2 regions of the Streptosporangium sp. NBC_01810 genome follow, and region 1 is predicted to be linked to the other one. Evidence: riboswitches for the same ligand, from Rfam matches in the RefSeq annotation. Region 1 holds a riboswitch; the other holds the start of a gene.

What was found. Region 1 has a riboswitch for cobalamin ahead of OIE13_RS17195 (CbtB domain-containing protein). Riboswitches for the same ligand answer to the same signal wherever they lie in the genome.
Region 2: another riboswitch for cobalamin. It lies ahead of metE (5-methyltetrahydropteroyltriglutamate--homocysteine S-methyltransferase); the one in region 1 lies ahead of OIE13_RS17195 (CbtB domain-containing protein).

The regions. Positions count from the first base shown of each region.
Region 1 is NZ_CP109070.1:3,993,059-3,996,303, reverse strand. It holds gene OIE13_RS17205 (ATP-binding protein) at 1-271, shown strand, start outside; gene cobF (precorrin-6A synthase (deacetylating)) at 456-1,220, shown strand; adenosylcobalamin (AdoCbl) riboswitch at 1,471-1,617, shown strand; gene OIE13_RS17195 (CbtB domain-containing protein) at 1,621-1,809, shown strand; gene OIE13_RS17190 (CbtA family protein) at 1,820-2,545, shown strand; gene OIE13_RS17185 (magnesium chelatase subunit D family protein) at 2,595-3,245, shown strand, end outside.
Region 2 is NZ_CP109070.1:1,611,646-1,614,890, reverse strand. It holds gene metE (5-methyltetrahydropteroyltriglutamate--homocysteine S-methyltransferase) at 1-1,444, opposite strand, end outside; cobalamin riboswitch at 1,583-1,841, opposite strand; gene OIE13_RS07495 (nitroreductase family deazaflavin-dependent oxidoreductase) at 1,902-2,270, shown strand; gene OIE13_RS07490 (EamA family transporter) at 2,443-3,245, opposite strand, start outside.

The DNA of each region.
Region 1 (3,245 bases):
GCTTGCCGGGAACGTGATCCGGCATGCCGTCCAGCGGGAGTTCCTCGTCTCGCTGGCGTTCGCGACCGGCGGCGTGCTGGTCGCGGTCCGGGACTGCGGTTCGTCCAGGATCCCCTACCCGAGGCAGGCGGAGGAGGAGGCCCCGAGTGGCAGAGGGCTCGCCCTGGTCGACACACTGGCGGCACGCTGGGGCTTCCACCGATCCCCCGGAAGCACGAGCGTCTGGTTCCAGCTCGCCACGCCCTCGCCCGGCCTGGGCGGCGACGGCTGATCATGCGGGGTTGTTCCCGGAGGCGTGACCGGCGTCGAAGGTGTTCATCCGCAGCTCTCCGGTGGCTGAGGCGCCGTTGCGGGACAGCACATGGACGCGGCGGCCGTGCGGGTGGATGGGGTGGACATCCGCCGGGGCGGCCCCCTGTGGCGAGTCTCGAAGCGGTACGGGCAGACTCTGGCAGGTGAAGCGAATCCTCATCATCGGCATCGGTGCCGGTGATCCCGACCATCTCACCCTCCAGGCGGTCAAGGCCATCGCCCGTACCGACGTGTTCTTCGTCCTGGACAAGGGTGAGGCCAAGCATGACCTCGTCCAGTTGCGGCACGACCTCGTCGACGCGCACGCCCGCCCGCCGTACCGGATCGTCGAGGCCGGTGACCCCGAGCGTGACCGGACCACCCCCGCCTACGCCCCCGCGGTCGAGGACTGGCGCTCGCGCCGCGCCGACATCTGCGAGCGGTTCATCCGTGACGAGCTCGACGAGGGGCAGACGGGTGCCTTCCTGGTGTGGGGGGATCCTGGCCTGTACGACAGCACCCTGGCCATCGTCGAGGAGATCCACCAGCGGGGCTCGGTCCGGTTCGAGCACGAGGTGATTCCCGGTGTCAGCAGCGTGTCCGCACTCACCGCCCGGCATCGCGTCAGCCTGACCCGGGTCGCCCGGCCGGTGCACATCACCACCGGCCGGCGTCTCGCCGAGGAGGGGCCCTCGGCCGACGACGTCGTCGTCATGCTGGACGCCCACTGTGCCTTCGCCGATCTGGGCGCCGATCTGGGCGACGACTTCGACATCTACTGGGGCGCCTACATCGGCACCCCGGACGAGATCCTGGTCGCCGGACCGGTGTCCGAGGTCGCCGACCGCATCCGCGAGCTGCGTGCCGAGGCGCGGGCGCGCAAGGGCTGGATCATGGACACCTACCTGCTCCGCAGGGTGTCCCGCTGAGCACCTGCCGCGGCGGCCTCCGGAGGCCGCCGCGCGTCCGGCCGGTGTCCGGAGGCCGATCGCACCGGCTTTCTCGGTCCGCCGTCGCCGTCACGGTCGTATGGCTCGCGAAGAAGAGGCTCACCTCCAGAAACCTCGTCCATCCCGGGCCGGTGAGCGGGTCGTGACGGCCGGATCGGCAGACGGAACCGGATCCGGCATGCCGCAATGAATCACCTTATGTTGACTATCCACTACAAAAAGAGTTACATTTCGGACGATTTCGCGGTGGTCCGAGGGAAGTCCGGTGAGAAGCCGGTGCGGTCGCGCCACTGTATCCGGAACGCGAGTTCCGGGAGCCAGGTTACTTGGCCGCCGCGTCCTCATCTGTCGGGACGCGTCATCCCCAAGGAGGCTGCTCATGCGTGAGCTGTCCGTTTCACAGCCCGTTCCCCTCTCCCACCTGGCCCGCTGGCTCGTGGCGGTTCCGCTGCTCCTGCTGGTGGCCTACCTGGTCACCTTCGACCAGGGGGTCGTGTCGCAGGCGGGCGACTATCTGCACGAACTCATGCACGACGGGCGCCACCTACTCGGCGTTCCCTGCCACTAGGCCGCGCGTCGTGATACGTACCCTGCTGCTCCGCGGCCTGCTCGTCGGGCTGGTCGCCGGGCTGATCGCCGCCGTGTTCGCCTACCTGCTCGGCGAGCCGAACATCGACCAGGCCATCGCGCTCGAAGAGGCCGCCGCGCACGCCCAGACCGCGGCCGGGCACTCCCACGGGGAGGAGGCGCTGGTCAGCCGGTCCGGCCAGCAGGCCGGGCTCTTCCTCGCCCTGGCCCTGTACGGCATGTCCGTGGGAGGCATCTTCTCCCTCGTCTTCGCCGGGCTGCGCGGCCGGATCGGACCCCGTTCCGACGTGGTGCTGGCCGCGACGATGGCCGCCACCGCGTTCGTCGCGATCGTGCTGGTGCCGTTCGTCAAGTACCCGGCCAACCCGCCCGCCGTCGGTGATCCGGACACCATCGGCAGCCGGACCACGCTGTACCTGGTCCTGGTCGCCATCGGCCTGCTGTCCGTGGCGCTGGGTGTGGCCTGCGCCCGCAGGCTGCCGGCCCGGCCCTGGCTCGCCGGCGCGGCCGGCTTCCTGGTCCCCGTCATCGTCACCCTGTTCGTGCTGCCGACGATCAACGAGGTGCCCGACGGCTTCCCCGCCCAGTTGCTGTGGGACTTCCGGGTGTCCTCCCTCGGCACGCAACTCGTGCTCTGGTCGGCCATCGGCGTCCTGTACGGCGTCGCCGTCCAACGCGCCGTCCGCCGCGACGCGCTCGCGGTGGCCCCGAACTGAACGTTCGGCGGGTCGGGTACGTCAACAGGATCTCGCAGAAAGAAACCTCGTGATCGGTGCCTATCCGTTCAGTGCCGTCGTCGGTCTCGACGACCTCAAGCTCGCGCTGACACTCAACGCGGTCTCCCCACGGGTGGGTGGTGTGCTGGTCCGAGGGGAGAAGGGGACCGCCAAGTCCACGATCGTCCGCGCGCTCGCCGCACAGCTCCCCGCGGTCAAGGTGATCGCCGGCTGCCGCTTCTCCTGCGACCCGGCCGAGCCGGATCCGGCCTGCCCCGACGGCCCGCACGGCGCGGGCGAGAGTGGGCAGGAGCGTCCGGCCGCGCTGGTGGAGTTGCCCGTCGGCGCGTCGGAGGACCGGCTGGTCGGCGCGCTCGACATCGAGCGCGCGCTCACCGAGGGGGTCAGAGCGTTCGAACCCGGCCTGCTCGCCGCCGCGCATCGGGGTGTCCTCTACGTCGACGAGGTCAACCTGCTGCACGACCATCTCGTGGACCTGCTGCTCGACGCTGCCGCGCTCGGCACCTGCTTCGTCGAGCGCGAGTCGGTCTCGGTACGGCACGCGGCGCGGTTCCTGCTGGTCGGCACGATGAACCCCGAGGAGGGCGAGCTGCGGCCACAGCTTCTGGACCGGTTCGGGCTGACCGTCGAGGTGCGGGCGTCCAGGAATCCGGACGAGCGGGCCGAGGTCGTACGGCGC
Region 2 (3,245 bases), 2.4 Mb from region 1:
AGCGGATCTCGGAGGCGATCCGCTCGTCGTAGGCGGCGGCGTCGATGCGTCCGGCGCGTAGGTCGGCGCGGGCCGCCCGCAACTCGGTGGTCTGCGGGAAGGAGCCGATGGTGGTCGTCGGCAGCAACGGCAGGCCAAGGCGGGCACGCTGCGCGACGGCCCGCTCGGGATAGGGCTGGGAGCGGCGTGCGTCGGCCGGGGTGACCGCCGCGCTACGGGCCCGTACGGCGGAGTCGTGGGTGAGCGCCGAGGCCGCCCGCGAGGCGAGATCGGCCCGGTTGGCGGCCAGTTGCCCGGCGATGGCGCCGGTGCCCTCGCTCAGTGCCCTGGCCAGGGTGACGATCTCGGCCGTCTTCTGCCGGGCGAAGGCAAGCCAGCGGCCGACCTGCGGATCCACCCCGTGCTCGAGCGCGACATCCAGCGGGACGTGCAGCAGCGAGCAGGAGGCCGCCACGTCCACCCGGTCGGTCAGGCCGAGCAGGGTGGCCAGGGTGGACAGTGACCTTTCCAGGTCGTTGATCCACACGTTGCGGCCGTCCACGACGCCCGCGATCAGACGCTTGCCGACAACCCCGCCCACCCTGGCCAGGTCGTTCAGGTTCGCCGCGGCCGGGCCGGTGAAGTCCAGGCCCAGTCCCTCGATCGGCGCCTCGGCCAGAACCGGCAGCGCCTCTCCCAGCCGGTCGAAGTAACTGGCGACCAGGATCTTCGGCCGGTAGGTCAGGGAGCCGAGCTCCCGGTAGGCGCGGGCCGCGGCGTCCAGCACGGCCTGGTCGCGGTCCTGTACCAGGGCGGGCTCGTCCAGCTGCACCCACTCGGCGCCCGCCGCGCGCAGGGCGGTGAGCACCTGCACGTAGACCGGCAGCAGCCGGTCCAGCAGGGTGGTCGGGTCGAAGCCGGGGTCCATGCCGGGCGCGGGCTTGGCCAGCAGCAGGTACGTCACCGGGCCGACCAGCACCGGACGCGGGCTGTGCCCCTGTGCGAGAGCCTCACGCAGCTCGCCGACCTGCTTGGCCGGATCGGCGGTGAAGACGGTGTCCGCCCCCAGTTCCGGCACCAGGTAGTGGTAATTGGTGTCGAACCACTTGGTCATCTCCAGCGGAGCGACGGCCTGGGTGCCGCGCGCCATGGCGAAGTAGCCGTCCAGGGCGTCTGCTTCGACGGCGGCCCGGTGACGTTCAGGGATGGCGCCGACCATGACGGTGGTGTCCAGCACGTGGTCGTACAGTGAGAAGTCGCCGGTGGGGACCTCCCGCACGCCGGCACCGGCCAGGTGCCGCCAGTTGTCGCGGCGCAGCCGGGCCGCGGTGTCATGCAGCTCATCGGCGGTGACGCGGCCCGCCCAGTAGCCCTCGATCGCCTTCTTCAGCTCGCGGTCCGGCCCCTGGCGTGGATAGCCGTGGACGGTGGCGAGTGATGCGGGGGTGGCGGAAGTCTCAGCCACGAAACTCTCCTTCGCGAGTCATGGAGAACCCCGGTGCTCTCATGGGCGCGAAGGAACGGCTGACCGGCGAGCACCCTGATCTGGTGCCCGCTCGCAGCGCCGACCCGCCCTCGAGGTCACCGAAGTCACCGCGTGCGTGGTCGCACGCGGGCAGTGGCAGGTCTTCGGACTCGCGGGCACGCCCGGGATTTCGCCCGGGCATCTACTGGCCGTCGCTTCCCCGGTCCGGTACTCGGACCCAGTGCGTTTGACGGCGGTCGTTCCCACTCACCGCTGCGGGGCAGTCCCGGAATTGGCGAGCTCGCGAGCCAAACAGGCGAGCGCCGGCCGCACCGGGTTCCCTCTTACGACGCGCCTGCCTGGAGGGCAGGGCGAACCGACTGCGGGTCCAGCCTAGACGCATTCGGTTCCCCCAGGTGACAGGGGAGCGATCGGCCCCGCCAAGACCCCGATGCCGATGCCGAAGTGGTGGGGGCACGTGAACAAGCGGGTGTTCAACCCTCGCGCGATCGCGAGCGGGACATGGCCGGTGCTGACTCACGTCGGTCGCACCTCTGGCACGACGTACCGCACGCCGCTCGATACGCACCCCGTCGACGGCGGCTACCTGTTCGTTCTGGTGTATGGATCGCGCTCGGACTGGGTGCAGAACATCTTGGCGGCCGACGGGGCGCGGCTCCGGGTCGACGGGAGGGAGGTGGAACTCGCCGCCCCACGCCTCGTCGGGAAAGACGAGGCGTTCCAGGCTCTCTCCGATGAGGTGCCACGCCCACCGAGGCTGCTCCGCATCACCGAGTTCCTCCGCATGGACCTGGCCGCAGGCTGACGATATTCCAGGTGCCATCGGCCTGGCTCGATATCGGAGTGCGGGGGCCGATCCTGATCGCCTAGCGTGACCGGGATGAGAGACCGACCGGGTGCCGTCGGATCCGCGCTCAGGAGGGCGCCGACCGAGCGCCGTCGGAGTCGGAGTCGAAGTCCGTGGCCACACGGCACTGTCAGCGGCTGATTCGTTCTCGACGCCGGGCAGGCCCTGCCGGCCTTGCCCGGCGTCGTTGCCGCCTGATCGCGACGAGGCGGGCCGCGACGGGCTGCCCGAGGAGGATGCCGAGGAGTGCCAGCATCAGCCCGCAGAACTGTTGCGCGGTGAGCGCCTCTCCGGCGATCGTCGTACCGATCAGCACCCCGGTCACCGGGCTCAGCAACCCGACGAGTCCCACCGTTCCCGCCGACAGGTGCCGTAGTCCGGCGAACCAGGCGGCGAAGGCGAGAGCCGTCGCGACGACGCTGACATAACCGAACCCGAGGATCGCAGGTCCGTCCAGGCTCGGCGGCGGGCCCTCCACCGCGACGGCGAAGGGCAGCAGGACGACTCCCCCGGCGATGAGCTGCCACGAGGTCGACGACAGCACGTCGACATCCTCGTTCCATCTCTTGGCCAGCACGTAGCCGACCGACGACATCACCATGGCCGCGACGGACGCGAGCACGCCGAGGGCGTCGACGGCGGCCGCGCCGGTGAACAGCATGAGGCACACCCCCGCGATGCCGACGCCGGCTCCGGCCAGGTGCAGGATCCGCGGGCGCTCCGAGAGCAGCGACCAGGCCAGGAGCATCATCACGACGGGCGACGTCGCCATGATCGTCGAGGCGATGCTCGTCGGAAGCAGCTGAGCCGCCAGGTAGATCAACGCGAAGAACGCGCTCATGTTGAGAGTTCCGAGGACCAGGGATTTCCACCACCACGCCCCGTAAGGAAGCCTTCTGCTGATGAGGAGGAGCAGGAGTCCCGCGGGCAGCG